DNA from 3 places in the Porphyrobacter sp. THAI-01a genome. Region 1 is predicted to be linked to each of the others. Evidence: predicted binding sites of a transcription regulator. Region 1 holds the regulator's gene; each other region holds the start of a gene.
The links. The regulator LexA, encoded in region 1, represses DNA repair genes until DNA is damaged. The targets are predictions, from matches to a motif close to GTTCCNCNCTTGTTCT.
Positions count from the first base shown of each region.

Region 1 (5,179 bases):
GCGATGCGGCCTGAAACCCTCGCCGCGATCCGCGCCGGCAATGCCCCCAAGGGCGACGTCCTCGGCACCGCGCGCATCGCCGGGATCATGGCCGCCAAGCGCACCGGGGAGCTGATCCCGCTGTGCCACCCGCTGGGGCTCGAGGCGGTGAACATCGAATTCGATTACGAGCAAAGCGCCATCCGCGCCGTCGCCACCGCCTCGCTCACGGGCAAGACCGGGGTGGAAATGGAAGCGATGACAGCCGTTTCCATCGCACTCCTCACAATCTACGACATGGCCAAGGCGCTCGACAAGGGGATAGTGATCTCCGCCGTGCGCCTGATCGCCAAGTCGGGCGGCAAGTCGGGCGACTGGACTGCGCCCGAATGACCGCGCCGCTCGGTCTCGAGGACGCGCAGGCCCGCCTGCTTGCCCTCGCACCCGTGCTCCGTTCCGAGACCGTCCCCGCCGATGCCGCGCTCGGGAGCGTGCTTGCCGAGGAGGTGCGCGCCGCGCGGACCCAGCCCCCGTCCGACCTTTCGGCGATGGACGGCTATGCGCTCGCCCCCGGTGAAGGGCCGTGGCGGCTGGTCGGCGAGAGCCGCGCCGGCGCGCCGTTCCGCGATGTCCTCTCCCCCGGCGAGTGCGTGCGCATCTCGACCGGCGCGATGGTGCCGGCGGGAGCCGACCGGGTGCTGCTGCAGGAGGACGCGGCCGACGAGAACGGGCGGATCATCGCTACCGACATGCCCCCGCCCGGCCGGCACATCCGCGCGCGCGGGTTCGATTTCCATGCCGAGGACCTGCTGCTCGCGAAGGGCTCGCGGCTCACCCCCGCCCGCCTCGCGCTGGCCCTCGCGGGCGGGCATGGCACGCTCCCCGTCACCCGGCGGGTGCGCGTGGCGGTAATGGACAGCGGCGACGAGCTGGCGCCGGACCCCGCCCGGTGCCTCCCCCACCAGATCCCCGCCAGCAATGCCGCAATGATCGCCGCCATGCTCGCGCCGCTGGGGTGCGAGGTCACGCGCATCGGCCCCGTGCCCGACGAGCGCGAGGCGCTGGCCGGGGCGCTGGCTCTGGCCGAGGGCGCGGACATCCTTGTTACCTCGGGCGGGGCCTCGGTCGGCGACCACGACCTGATCAAGCCCGCGCTCGCCGACTGGGGGGCCGGGATCGCCTTCTGGAAGATCGCGATCAAGCCGGGCAAGCCGCTGCTGGTCGCCACGCGCGGCAATCAGGTCATCCTCGGCCTGCCGGGCAATCCGGTGTCGAGCTTCGTCACCGCCTTCCTCTTCGCCCTGCCGCTGGTGCGGGCGGCCCAGGGCGATCCCGATCCCCTCCCCCGCCCCGTCATCCTGCGGGCGGGCGAGCCCCTGCCCGCCGTCGGCCCCCGGCGCGAGTTCCTGCGGGCGGTGAGCGAGGGGGACGCGGTGCGGCTTGCGGGATCGCAGGATTCCTCGGCGCTCTCCGCGCTGGCCGCCGCCGATTGCCTGATCGACCGCCCCGCCGGCGCCCCGCCCGTCCCCGCGGGTGCGCCCGTTCCGGTGTTCCGCCTCCAGAATGGCTGAATTGCGCGGGTTTGCTGCGGGGCGCGCTTGACTCGGGCAATTTAGTTTCCTAATTGTTCCTTGTTCGTTCACCTTAATGGCGGGCGGCCAGTGCAATCAACGCACCTGTTCGGGGTGCCTCTTGGCGCACGCAAGGGATTGGCATGGTGCGCTCTGACCGGCGCACCGTGGGTGCGACCACAGGAGACTTGACCAATGCTGACGGCAAAACAGCGCGAGCTGATCGTCTTCATCCAGCAGCGGCTGGAGGAGACCGGGATCTCGCCGAGTTTCGAGGAAATGAAGGAGGCGCTCGATCTCAAGAGCAAGTCGGGCGTGCACCGGCTGATTTCCGCTCTCGAGGAACGCGGCTTCCTGCGGCGCCTGCCCAACCGGGCGCGCGCGCTCGAGGTGATCCGGGAACCGGGCGACACGACGCCCTCTCGTGCTGCGCCGGCCGGCGACAATGTGGTGGCCATGCCCTCGCCCGCGCCCCGCGCGCCCGAGGCGGCGAACGACGTGATCGAGCTGCCGCTCCACGGCCGCATCGCCGCCGGCGCCCCGATCGAGGCGCTGGAAGGCCAGTCGACCCTGCCCGTTCCGGCCGCGCTGCTCGGCCCGGGCGAGCACTATGCGCTCGAGGTCTCGGGGGATTCGATGGTCGAGGCCGGCATTTTCGATGGCGATTTCGCGCTGGTGCGGCGCACCAATACCGCCCGCGACGGCGAGATCGTGGTCGCGCTGGTGCGCGGCGAGGAAGCGACGCTCAAGTATCTGCGGCGCGAGGGCGGCCAGGTCCGGCTCGATCCGGCCAATGCCGCCTATGACCCGCAATACTACCGCCCCGACGAGGTCGAGGTGCAGGGCAAGCTCGCCGGCCTGCTGCGGCGCTATCACTGAGGCGATCCGGGCCGGATGGCTTTGAACCTGTTGGAGTTCAAGGGGCGCTTACGGCGCCCCTTTTTCATGCTGTCGTAGCCCGGCGAGTGCCGTCCCAAGGCGATGTCGTGCCGATGTCATTGCCGCTTCATCGCCCGGTTGTTGCTGCTTGTGGTGCTGCCTGACCGGCCGATGCATCGACGCGGGCTTCGGGGCGCGGCGTTCCTACCCGTTCCTTGCCGCCCCGCCACCACCCGTGCTCGCCCTGGCTCGCGGCGACAGTGGCGATCCGCTCGTTCGCGAGGTCGATCGCGAGGCCTCCCGTCTGCTCCAGATACCGCCGGTCCGCCTTGAGCCAGCGCGGACGGCACGAGCGTGGGAGAAACCGCTCGGCCACGACGATGTCCGCCTCGGCGCAGGCAGCGGCAAGCGCGCGCTCCTCGACCTGCTCGCGCCCCCGCCCCAGCAGCAGAACCCGTTCCCGCCCCCCGCGCTTCAGGCTCACGGTGCAGAAGGCCGAGGAACAGCGCGCTCCCGGCCACTCGGCCAGCGGCACGGGCTCGGCCGCGACGCCGGCGAGTTCCATCAGGTTGTCTCGGGTGTAGGACGAACGGCTGTCGCGCAGGGCAAGCAGGCGGGGGTTTCCTTCATCGTCCTCGATCGTGATCCCCACCTGCCGCCCGTCACCCGCCACCAGCACGTCCGGGATCGGGGTCGCCGCCGCCATCGAGCTTGCGACAGCGACGGGCAGCAGACCGGCAAGTCGCACCCGCCCGCGCCATAGCGCGAGCCACAGCCCGCCGGCCGCGAACAGCGCCACCGTGAGACCGCCGATCTGCGGCATCAGCCGCACCGCGCCGGCTTGCGAGGCGGTGAGATGCGCGATGGCAAGTAGCAGCTCCAGCGCGCGCGCGACCAGCCACCACACGGGCGCTCCCAGCCCCAGCGTGTCGAGCAGAAGTCCCAATGCGATCAGAGGCATGGCCATGAAGGTGACCAACGGAATGGCGACCACATTGGCGAGCGCGCCGTAAACGCCGGCGCGGTGGAAATGGAACAGCACGATCGGCATCAGCGCGAGCTCGATCACCACCCCGGTCACGAAGAGCATCACCACCCGCCGCCCGCCCCGCGCCCACCACGGCTCCTCGCGCGGGGCGAGGAAGGCCTGGACGGGCGCGCAGCCCGCCAGCGCGACGATCGCCAGCACCGCGGCAAAGCTCATCTGGAAGCTCGGCCCGATCGCGCTTTCGGGCCACAGCAGCAGCACGAACCCCGCCGCCAGCGCCACCATCCTCAGTGACAGCGCATCACGCCCCAGCGCCAGCGCGCCGAGCACCAGCAGGGCGGCGACGCAGCTGCGCACCGTCGGCACCTCGGCGCCGGTCAGCAGGGTATAGCCCACCCCCACGAGCGCCCCCGCCCCCGCTGCCACCACCGGCAACCGCACCCGCAAGGCAAGCGAAGGCCATAGGGCGAGCAGCCGCAAGGCGAGGAAATAGGCCGCGCCGATCACCGCGCTGACATGCAGCCCGCTGATCGAGAGCAGATGGGTAAGCCCCGAATCCCGCATCGCCGCCTCGTCCGCCGCCGCGATCCCGCCGCGGTCGCCGCTCGCAAAGGCCGCCGCGATTGCTCCGGGCGACCCCGCCACCTGCCTGCGCACATGGTCGGCAAGCCCGCGTTGCAGCGCCGCGATCCCACCACTCCCGGGGGCAGGAGCGATCACCGCGAGCGGTCCGACCATCGTCCCCGTTGCCGAGAGCCCCTGGAACCACGCGGCCCGCGCGAAGTCGTAGCTTCCCGGCAGCATCGGGTGTGCCGGCGGCATCAGCCTTGCTCGCAGCCGCACAACCGCGCCCTCGGCAAGGCCGGGGGGCGGCCCGCCCTCCCCGAGCGCCGCGAGCGGCACATTGATCCGGACCTTGCGCGCCGCCTCGTCCGGTGCCTCGCGCATCGCGAGGGTGAGCCGCAGGCGGCCTTCCGCGGGCTGGTCCTCGCGGGCGAGCACCCGCCCCTCGATGGGCATCACCGCGGGCCGCGCGATCGGCGCGGCGCCGACGATCGCCGAGCGCGCCCACACCACGGCCACGCCGAGCGCCAAGACCAGCCCGCAGGCGACCACCGCCGTGCGCAGGTTGGCCCGCGTTTCGTCCGCCGCGCTGCCGGGCGGCCAGAGCGCCAATGCGGCGAGCGCCGCCCCCGCTCCGCCGGCCATCACCGCGATCCAGTGCGCCGGCGTCGGCAGCGCGAACCAGGCGAGGATGCCGCCCGCGAAGACCACCGCCAGCCATGGTGCCCGGTCGAACCCGGCTGCGGCGAGGAACCCCTCGGCCGCATCCAGCCCCCGCCCGCTCCAGCCCCCACCCCTGCCGGTGCTGGACAAGCCGCGAAGGGTTTGCCAAGGGCGCGGGCGAGGTTCTCCGGGGGCCTCGCCGCCGCCCGGATCGTCCCCCATCGGTATGATCGGCACATCGCGCATCGGCTCGCCCCCGATCGGCCCGGTCAAGGCCCAAACCGCTCGAAATGAACAGGAAGTCAACGCCCATGGCAAGCGAAAGCAGCACCCCCGCCGACAGCCCCGCCGGCGAAGTCGTGACCCGCTTCGCGCCCTCGCCCACCGGCTTCCTGCATATCGGCGGGGCGCGCACCGCGCTGTTCAACTGGCTCTATGCCCGCCACCACGGCGGACGCACCCTGCTGCGCATCGAGGACACCGACCGCAAGCGCTCCACGCAGGAGGCGATCGATGCGATCATCGAGGGGCTCGA
Region 1 is NZ_CP180579.1:1,533,124-1,538,302, reverse strand. It holds gene moaC (cyclic pyranopterin monophosphate synthase MoaC) at 1-372, shown strand, start outside; gene ACMX37_RS07460 (molybdopterin molybdotransferase MoeA) at 369-1,550, shown strand; gene lexA (transcriptional repressor LexA) at 1,746-2,429, shown strand; gene ACMX37_RS07450 (ComEC/Rec2 family competence protein) at 2,557-4,890, opposite strand; gene gltX (glutamate--tRNA ligase) at 4,956-5,179, shown strand, end outside.

Region 2 (5,179 bases), 210 kb from region 1:
ACATCCGCAAGGCGATCGAGGCCGCCGGGGGCAAGGTCACCGCCTGAGCGCGGCTGCGGCTTAACGCTTTGTTGGCTGGTGCCCGACTAGAACTTGCGGGTGACTGCCACCATTCTCGAATCCCTGCGCACCGAGCTCGCCGAACTGCTGCCGATGGCGGTGGTGTTCGGCCTGCTGGCGCTGGCGCTGAAGCGCGGCGCGGTGTTCTCCGGCATCCGCCGGGCGCGCGGCGAGATCGTGACCAATCTGGCGCTGCTGCTGGTCAATGCCGTCGTGGTCGTGCCCTTGCTGGCGATCCCGCTTATGACCGGCAAGTCGCTGGTCCCCCGGCCCGAGGTGCTCGTCGCCTTCTGGGAGGCCGTGCCGGGCCTGCTCCCGCTGTTCGTCGCCATCGTGCTGTGCGACTTTGCGGGCTACTGGCGTCATCGCCTGGAGCACACCCGCGCGCTGTGGCCGGTCCATGCGACCCACCATGCCGACGAGGCGATGAACTGGCTGAGCCTGCGCCGCAAGCATCCGCTCGGCGAGGCGCTGAGCCTTCTGTTCGACAGCCTGCCGGTGATACTGCTCGGCCTGCCGGTCTGGGCGATCGCGATCGCCTTCATGCTGCGCAGCTGGTGGGGCTATTTCATTCATGCCGACCTGCCCTGGACCCTCGGTCCGGTCGGTCGCTTGCTGATCTCGCCTGCCGCACACCGCCTGCATCACATCCGCGACGAGCGGCTGATGGGGACCAATTTCGGCAACACGGTGACGCTGTGGGACCGCGTGTTCGGCACCTACATGGACCCGGCGCCCTACGTGAACTGCGAGACCGGCATTGCCGAAGGCACCCGCGACGCCTGGGGCGAACTCAAGCGACCCTTCGAGGCGCGCTACTGGCGCAAGGGCGCTGCCGACGTGGCCGAGCAGCCCGCCGCCTGACCGGCGTTTAACCCACCACTGTCACGAAGCTGTCGAGCACCCGCTTCTCGCCCGCCTCCTCGAACAGGATGGTGAGCTTGTTGCCTTCCTGGTCGATGACGCAGCCCGTGCCGAACTTGGCATGTGTGACCATAGCCCCGATCGCGATGTCGGAGCGGGCGGGGGCGGCAAAGCTCGCCGCCGACCGGGTGTTCTCGCGCACGCGGGCGGGGGTGGTGTCGTATCCGCTCGCCAGCGCCCGCTGCCAGCCGGGGCCGCGCTGCTGCGCCCGGTCGGGCCGGTCGCGCGCCACGTGCGCGAAGGGGTCTTCCTGCTCGCTCCAGTTCGCCCGCCACAGCGAGGCACCGCCGGTGAGTGTCGTTTCCTGCTCGATATGCTCGGCGGGAAGTTCCTCGATGAAGCGCGAGGGGATGGAACTGGTCCACTGGCCATAGATGCGGCGGTTGGCGGCGTGGAGGATGGTGCAATGCCGCCGCGCGCGGGTGATCGCGACATAGGCGAGACGGCGCTCCTCCTCCAGTGACGCGAGGCCGCCCTCGTCGATGGCGCGCTGCGAGGGGAAGACGCCTTCCTCCCAGCCGACGCAGAAGACGTTGTCGAATTCCAGCCCCTTGGCGGCATGGATCGTCATGATCGTGACCGTCTCGCCCTCGTTCGCGCGGTCATTGTCCATGACGAGGCTGACGTGCTCGAGGAAATCTCCGAGCGTCTCGTATTCCTCCATCGCGCGGGCGAGTTCGGAGAGGTTCTCCGCGCGGCCCGCACTTTCGGGCGAGCGGTCGGCGGCGAGCATCGCGTTGTAGCCCGATTCCTCCATCACCAGCCGGAGAAGGTCGGCCGGAGAGAGCGTCTCGGCCTGCTCGCGCCAGTGCAGGAACTGGCGCATCAGCCCGCCGATGGTGATCGCGGCGCGCTTGGGCAGCTCGTCGCTGTCGGCCAGTTGCAGCGCGGCGGCAGCGAGCGGCAGGCCAGTCCGGCGGGCGTGCGAGTGCATCGCCTCCAGCGCCTTGGCGCCGAGCCCGCGCTTGGGGACATTGTGGATGCGCTCAAACGCCAGATCGTCCTGAGGCTGCGCGATTAGGCGCAGATAGGCGAGCGCATCGCGGATCTCGGCGCGCTCGTAGAAGCGGAAGCCCCCGATGATCCGGTAGGCGATGCCGATCTGGATGAAGCGGTCCTCGAACTCGCGGGTCTGGTACTGCGCGCGCACGAGGATGGCGACCTGGTCGAGGCCTGCGCCCTCCCGCTCCAGCCGCTCGATCGCCTCGCCGACGCGGCGCGCTTCCTCGGGCGCGTCCCAGACGCCGATGACCTTGACCTTGTCGCCGCCGTTGACCTCGGTCCACAGGGTCTTGTCGTGGCGCTGCGAATTGGCGCGGATCAGCCCCGATGCCGCGCCGAGGATGTGCGGCGTGGAGCGGTAGTTCTGTTCGAGCCGGATCACCTCGGCGCCGGGGAAATCCTTCTCGAAGCGCAGGATGTTGGCGACTTCGGCCCCGCGCCAGGAATAGATCGACTGGTCGTCGTCCCCCACGACACAGATGTTCCTGTGCCCCTGCGCGAGCAGCCGCAGCCACAGGTACTGGACGGCGTTGGTGTCCTGATACTCGTCCACCATGATGTAGCGGAAGCGGCGCTGGTAATCGGCGAGGATGTCGTGATGCTGCTTCAGGATGTTCAGCATGTGCAGCATCAGATCGCCGAAATCGCAGGCGTTCAGTTGCTTGAGGCGCTCCTGATAGCGGCCATAGAGCGCCGCGCCGCGGCCGTTGGCATAGGCCTCGTTCTCTACCGCATCCAGATCCGCCGGATTGAGGCCGCGGTTCTTCCAACGGTCGATCAGACCGGCAAGCTGGCGCGCGGGCCAGCGCTTCTCGTCGAGATCGGCCTCGGTGATCAGCGCCTTCAGCACCCGCAACTGATCGTCGGTGTCGATGATCGTGAAATTGTGCTGCAGACCGACAAGCTCGGCATGGCGGCGCAGCATCTTGGCACAGATCGAGTGAAAGGTGCCGAGCCACGGCAGCCCCTCCGCCGCCGGGCCGAGATGGTGCGCCACGCGCTCGCGCATCTCGCGCGCGGCCTTGTTGGTGAAGGTGACGCACAGAATCTGCGAAGGCCAGGCGCGCCCCGTCGCAACCAGATGCGCAAGCCGCGAGGTAAGCGCGGCGGTCTTCCCCGTGCCCGCGCCGGCAAGCATCAGGACAGGCCCCTCGGTCGCCAGCACGGCCGCACGCTGCGGCGGGTTCAGCCGCGCGGCGTAGGCGGGCACCGACTCGGGCGGAGCGGCGGGGGAGGGCAGAGGCGGGCTCATCGTCTTGTGCGAACAGGTAGGGAACAATTATCACCGGAGCAAGCCGCGAGGCGCCTTGCCGCACAGGCATTGCGACGGGCGGATCATCGGCCTGCCGTCTTTCAGCCACATTTACCGACCGGACGGGGCAGTGACGGGTTGTCCGGCCGGCCGGAGCATTGTCCCGGGAAGCACCGTGTCCATATGTGGAGATGTCCGGTTCGCAGGGGCCGCGCCGCCGGACAGCATACAGCGTTCGTCGTGCTCGGGTCAGTTAATGATGGAGTTACCCATGCACAAGTCTCTGAAGATTCTCGGTCTTGCCGGTGCCGCTTCGGCTCTGGCGATGACTCCCGCCCTCGCTTCGGCTCAGGATGAAGCGATGCCCGGCACCACCCCGCCGAGCATGCCGGACACCGGCACGACCACCACGACCACGCCGCCGACGGCGCCGTCCGACACCACCACCGAAACTCTCCCCGAGTCGACCGATGGCACCGTGGATGACGGCACCATGCCGCCCCCGGCATCCGCGTCCAAGACCATGACGGTGGAAGAGCAGCAGGCGGCGGTCGCGACCTGGCCGGCCGAGACCCAGACCTATTACCAGTCGCTCCCCGAGGAGCGTAAGGAGATGTTCTGGGCGCTGTCGGATCAGGACAAGGTCAGGCTGAGCCAGCTGCCGGAAGACCAGCGTGAAGTGGCCTGGGGCCAGATCGAAAGCCAGATCAAGTCCTCGCAGGGCTAACCCGCACTTTCGTCGCGGACCGTCGCCGGGCCGGCAACGGAGGCATCCACCCGCAAGAGGTGGAGCTTCCCCTTGCCGACCCGGCGTTCGGTGTCGTGGACCAATCCCGTGACCGCCACGTCCTCGCTGAAGGCGGTCTCGAGCGCGATCCAGGTTTCCGGCCCGATCCAGCCCAGCCGCAGCAGCCGGTCGAGCGCGACTTCGCCCGCGCCCGAGTGATAGGGCGGATCGGCCAGGATCAGGTCGAGCGGCCTGGTGGCGGCCCGCAACCCCATCACCGACCCTGCCTCCACTCGCGCTTTGGCGCCTGCGCCCAGCGCTGTGACATTGGCGCGGATCACGTCCAGCGCGGCGCGGTCCTGCTCGACGAACAGGCACGATGCCGCCCCGCGCGACAGGGCCTCGAGTCCTAGCGCGCCCGAGCCGGCGAACAGATCGGCGACCTGCAGCCCCTCGAAATTGCCCAGCCGGCTGGTCAGCATCGCGAACAGCGTCTCGCGCGCCCGGTCGGCCGTGGGCCGCGTGGCCTCGCCCTTGGGCGCGGCAAGCTTCCTCCCGCGCCATTCCCCGGCGATGATCCTCACTTGAGCGGACCCTTCGCCAGATCGGCGAGGAAGCGGTCGACCGGCTTGCCCTTCAGCTCCACCGCCTGCCCGCGCGGCAGATCGCCGAGCGCAAAGGGGCCGTAGCCGACGCGGATCAGGCGGTTCACCTGCAAGCCCAGATGTTCGAGCACGCGGCGGACCTCGCGGTTCTTGCCCTCGGTGATGGTCATCTCGATCCACAGGTTGCGGCCCGAGGAGCGTTCGAGGTTTGCGTCGATCGAGCCGTAGCGCATCCCGTCGATGGTGACGCCCTCGATCAGGTCCTCGAGCTGCTCCTGCGAGACCACACCGAAGGCACGGGCGCGGTAGGTGCGGGGCACGCGGCTGGCGGGCAGTTCGAGCGTGCGCTTCACCGCTCCGTCGTTGGTCAGCAGCAGCAGCCCCTCGGTATTGAGGTCGAGCCGTCCGACCGGCATCACCCGTCCGGCGTTCTTCGGCAGGGCATTGCGCAATGCGGTGTAGATCGTCGGCCGGCCTGCCGGATCGCGCTCGGCGGTGATGAGGCCGGTGGGCTTGTGGAAGGCGAACAGCCGGGTCGGCTCGGCGGCGGTGACGGGCTTGCCGTCGACCGTCACGCCCTTGAGATTCGGCAGGATCGTGGCCGGCGTG
Region 2 is NZ_CP180579.1:1,322,646-1,327,824, forward strand. It holds gene ACMX37_RS06420 (aspartyl/asparaginyl beta-hydroxylase domain-containing protein) at 1-47, shown strand, start outside; gene ACMX37_RS06425 (sterol desaturase family protein) at 100-924, shown strand; gene ACMX37_RS06430 (ATP-dependent helicase) at 932-3,238, opposite strand; gene ACMX37_RS06435 (hypothetical protein) at 3,510-3,965, shown strand; gene rsmD (16S rRNA (guanine(966)-N(2))-methyltransferase RsmD) at 3,962-4,549, opposite strand; gene ACMX37_RS06445 (pseudouridine synthase) at 4,546-5,179, opposite strand, start outside.
Region 2: the regulator LexA is predicted to act here: its motif matches at 3,248-3,263, upstream of ACMX37_RS06430 (ATP-dependent helicase).

Region 3 (5,179 bases), 1.5 Mb from region 1:
CCTTCATCTCCTCGTATTCGAGGAAGGCAGAGTATTCGGCTTCCGGCATCCCGATGGTGTCGAGCAGGTGCGAATAGGCGGCGATGTGCACCGTCTCCATGTTGGAGAAGGCGGCGAGCATCATCTTGACCTCGGTCGGCTTGAAGACGCGGCCGTAGTTCTCGTGGTAGCAGTTCTGCACCTCGACGTCGGCCTGGGTGAAGAAGCGGAAGATCTGGGTGAGCAGGTTGCGCTCGTGATCGGTGATCTTCTGCGCCCAGTCGCGGCAATCCTCGCCCAGCGGCACTTCCTCGGGCATCCAGTGGATCTGCTGCTGGCGCTTCCAGAAGTCGTAGGCCCAGGGATACTGGAAGGGCTTGTAGGTCGGGCGGGCTTCGAGAAGCGACATGGGCTTAGTCTCCGGTCAGGCGATCAGTATAGCATATACGGGGGTGACCCCCGCGCGGATTCAGGCGGGCCAGTAATAGACCATGACGATCAGGCAGAAGGGCACGAGCATCGAGACCATCGCGATGTGGATCATCGCGGCGTTGCGCAGGTGGCCGGGCTGGTTGCGCTTCAACTCGCGCACCGACTGGACCGCGAACCACGCGCTGACCGCAAGGCCGATCAGTGCGACGACGAATGGCAGGTTCATATCGCTTCCTCCCCCTTGATCGCAGGGCAGGCGGGTGGCCGGCCGGGCCCCCGCCCGCGCGCTGCGGCTGCGATTACTGGCAGCTCAGGCATTCCTCGTAATCGGTCTGCTCGCCATTGGCGGCCAGCTCGATCCGGGGCGCCTCGGAGGTGTTGTCGGCCTCGACCCCGCCCGCGAACCCGGCGCGCTGCACCGACTTCGAGCGCAGGTAGTAGAGCGACTTGATGCCGCGTTCCCACGCCTGGTAGTGCAGCATCATCAGGTCCCACTTGTCGACGTCGGCCGGGATGAACAGGTTCAGCGACTGGGCCTGGTCGATATAGGGCGTGCGGTCGGCGGCGAATTCGAGCAGCCAGCGCTGGTCGATCTCGAAGCTGGTCTTGTAGACCGCCTTCTCCTCCGGCGTCAGGAAGTCGAGGTGCTGCACCGAGCCGCCCCGCTCGAGGATCGAGTTCCAGACATTGGTCGAGTTCTTGGCCTTCTTCTCGAGCAGCTTTTCCAGATACGGATTGCGCACGATGAAGCTGCCCGAGAGGGTCTTGTGGGTGTAGATGTTGGCCGGGATCGGCTCGATGCAGGCGCTCGTGCCGCCGCAGATGATCGAGATCGACGCGGTCGGCGCGATCGCCATCTTGCAGCTGAACCGCTCCATCGCGCCCATGTCGGCCGCATCGGGGCAGGGCCCGCGCTCCTGCGCCAGCAGCATCGAGGCCTCCGAGGCCTTGGCGTGGATGTGCTTGAACATCTGGAGGTTCAAGGCCTTGGCCATCGCGCTCTCGAAGGCGACGCCCTTCTGCTGGAGATAGGAGTGGAAGCCCATCACCCCGAGGCCGACCGAGCGTTCGCGCGAGGCGGAATACTTGGCGCGGGCCATCTCGTCCGGCGCGCGGTCGATATAGTCCTGCAGCACGTTGTCGAGGAAGCGCATCACGTCCTCGATGAACTTCTTGTCGCCCTTCCACTCTTCCCAGGTCTCGAGGTTGAGCGAGCTGAGGCAGCACACCGCCGTGCGGTCATTGCCGAGGTGGTCGATGCCGGTCGGCAGGGTGATTTCCGAGCACAGGTTCGAGGTCGAGACCTTGAGCCCGAGGTCGCGGTGATGCTTGGGCATCATGCGGTTCACGGTGTCGGAGAAGACGATGTAGGGCTCGCCGGTCGCCAGCCGGGTCTCGACCAGCTTCTGGAACAGCGAACGCGCGTCGACCTTGCCGCGCTCCGACCCGTCGCGGGGGCTGCGCAGGGTGAACTCGGCGCCCTCGCGCACGGCCTGCATGAACTCGTCGGTGACGAGCACGCCGTGGTGCAGGTTCAGCGCCTTGCGGTTGAAGTCGCCCGAAGGCTTGCGGATTTCGAGGAACTCCTCGATCTCGGGGTGCGAGATGTCGAGATAGCAGGCGGCCGAGCCGCGCCGCAGCGAGCCCTGCGAGATCGCCAGCGTCAGCGAATCCATCACCCGCACGAAGGGAATGATGCCGCTGGTCTTGCCATTGAGGCCGACCGGCTCGCCGATGCCGCGGACATTGCCCCAATAGGTGCCGATCCCGCCGCCCTTGGAGGCGAGCCAGACGTTCTCGTTCCAGGTGCCGACGATCCCTTCGAGGCTGTCCTCGACCGAGTTCAGGTAGCACGAGATCGGCAGGCCGCGGTTGGTGCCGCCGTTCGAGAGAACCGGGGTCGCGGGCATGAACCACAGGTTCGAGATGTAGTCGTAGAGGCGCTGGGCGTGCGCTTCGTCATCCGCATAGGCATCGGCCACGCGGGCGAAGAGGTCCTGATAGGTCTCGCCGGGCAGCAGGTAGCGGTCGGTCAGGGTTTCCTTGCCGAAATCGGTCAGGCGCGCGTCGCGGCTCGCGTCGGTGACGATCGCGAAGCGGCGGTCGTTGACCTTCTTGCTGTCGGTCTTGCCCGCGTCCTTCATGGCCGTGGCCATGGCGCCCGCCAGCGCCTCTCCGGCCTTGGCGGCGATCAGGGCATCGGAGCCGGTATCCATCGTTTTCATCGTCACAGCCTTTTCATCCCCCGCACCCGCGCCGGTTTCGCTTTCATTCGTCACTTCGGTGTTCACCGCGTCATCGGGCACGTTGTCGCTCGCCTTGAAATCCATTGTCAGCCCCACTTCTCCCCCGAATCGGGACTATGGCACAAGAGGCCATGTTCCGATTCTGTTCCATACCGCCGGGTCCACAGACTTGCCAACAGGACACCACGGTGGCGGTCGCTCGGGCAGGTCGGTCGATCCCGTTCGTGGCGCGCGGCGGACCCTGTCTGCGGGAGCGACTCCTCCCCTCTTCGCTCCGCTCGGGAGCGGCAGGGATTCACCACGGCTTGGGGGTCCGATTTGCGCCGAACCACTAGATGATGAATCAGCCGCTGAATCCCGTCAACGGGCGATTAAGCACCCGGTTACCATGACAGCCCCGTTTCAGAGCGGTGTCAGACCCGCGACGCGTGGAGCAAGCTTGAGTCGCGGGGCCCGCAAGCCCCAAATTGAATCTGTGAAGAAAAATATGGTGATTGAATCATTCGAATCCACCCGTGAATCTTTTGCACGGACGGACGCATGATTGTTGCGCCCCGGGCCGCCCCGATCCGGTCCTGCGCTAGGCGAGTGGCAGATCGATGGTGCAGACGAGGCCGCCGGGATCGAACCGAATCCGGGTGCGTCCGCCGAATTCGTAGGCGAGCTGCTCCTCGATCAGCCGCATGCCGAGGCCGGTGCGGGTCGGCGGGCTCACGGGCGGGCCGCCGCTTTCCTCCCACACCGCTTCCAGCACGCTGTCGTCCGGGGGCACGTGGCGCCAGCTGATCCGCACCCGGCCGCCGGGGATGCTGAGCGATCCGTACTTCACCGCATTCGTGGCAAGCTCGTGCAGCGCCATCATCAGCGCGACCGCCACCTTCGGGGAGACGATGAGCTCGGGGCCGGCCAGCGTGAAACGGTCAGGCCCGAAGGTCGTGGCCACGCTGCCGGCGATGTGGTCGAGCGCGGTCGGCTCCCACGCGTTGCGGGTCAGCACTTCATGCGCCTTGGACAGGGCGGTCAGCCGGTTCTTGAAGCTGGCCAGCGCCGCCGCGTCGCTGCCCTCGAAGGTCTGGCCCGCGATCGCCTGGACCGTTGCGAGGGTGTTCTTCACCCGGTGGTCGAGCTCGTTGATCAGCACCCGCTGATTGGCCTGCGCGCGCCTGTCCTGCGAGATGTCGCGCACCTCGATGATCGTCCCGATGGTCTGGGACGCCTCGTCGCGGATCGGGCTGGCGCAGAATGCCACGGGGTAGAAATGACCGTCGCGGTGCACGAATGTCTCCTCCCCGCGCGTCTGGGCATGTTCGGGAAAGGCCCGGTCGATCGCGCATTCGTGCAGCGGGAAGGGCCGCCCGTCGGGGTGGGTGTGGTGGATGATGTCGTGAAGCGGCCGGTCGAGCGCGAGGACCTCGTCGAGCGTGTAGCCGGTGAGCTCCTCGGCGGCCGCGTTCATGTAGATGCATCGCTGCCGGTCATCCATCAGGAAGACGGCAAAGGACGCGTTGTCGAGCACCGCCTGGAGCCGCAGGTTCGCACTGCCGAGCCCTGCTTCGCGCCCCCGCTCGCGGTCCGTCTCCTGTCCGCTCACGCTGCCACTCTCCCTTCGCGAGCCATTACAGCATCAATCGCTCGCAGGTTCCCCGGCGGCTACGACGCCCGCCACAGCGGCGTGTCCGGATCGGGGGATGATCGCGCCGTGCCTTCAGGGCACCAGCCTGCCGCCATTTCTCGAGAAAAGCCGTCGAACCGCAGGCGAAGGCTTGCGGGAAATTTGATCCCGGTCAAGGAATGCAGGGCCGATAGGGAGGACAAGACCGGCATGACACATCGCCTCACCCTGATCGCCCCGGCCCTGCTGCTCGCGCTTGCCGCCTGTCAGACTGCCGGCACCGACAACCCGCCGCCGATGGTGGGCAAGTCCACCTCGCCCTCGCGCGACACGCGGGCGCCGGCCTTTGTCGAGGCGGCCTGCGGGGGGTGCCACGCGGTCGAGCCGCCGTTCCTTTCGCCCAACCCCGCCTCTCCCAGCTTCGCGGCGATCGCCAACCGGCGGGGGCTGTCGGAATCGTCGCTCGCCAAGTGGCTGGGCGAGGCGCACAATTACCCCGAGGACATGGATTTCACCCTGACCCCCGCCCAGACCCGCCAGATCGCCGCCTACATGGTGACGCTGCGCCACGCGGGCTACGTGCCCGACGAGTGAGCGGAAGGCCGCAAGGGTGATCCCGGGCCAGCGGCCCGCAAGGCCACGCGGCCGCCCCGCAGGCGCTCAGGCCCGCAGGGACTGAAACGGCGCCGAGGGAAGCGAAGCTGTGTCGCCGAAGGCGGCACACCTGCCCGCGGAGGCGGGCACGCAAAACGTCAGAGCCGCTCGGCCATCAGCGCCTGCATGTCCGCCTCGGGCCGCGGGCCGTAGTGCGAGATCACTTCCGAGGCGCAGATCGCCCCGCGCTTGAGGCAGCGGGTCAGGGGCTCGCCCTTGACGTAGCCCGACAGGAACCCAGCGGCGAACTGGTCGC
Region 3 is NZ_CP180579.1:3,065,149-3,070,327, forward strand. It holds gene ACMX37_RS14765 (ribonucleotide-diphosphate reductase subunit beta) at 1-388, opposite strand, end outside; gene ACMX37_RS14770 (hypothetical protein) at 449-637, opposite strand; gene ACMX37_RS14775 (ribonucleoside-diphosphate reductase subunit alpha) at 711-2,741, opposite strand; gene ACMX37_RS14780 (sensor histidine kinase) at 3,238-4,248, opposite strand; gene ACMX37_RS14785 (hypothetical protein) at 4,480-4,863, shown strand; gene ACMX37_RS14790 (adenosine kinase) at 5,022-5,179, opposite strand, start outside.
Region 3: the regulator LexA is predicted to act here: its motif matches at 2,791-2,806, upstream of ACMX37_RS14775 (ribonucleoside-diphosphate reductase subunit alpha).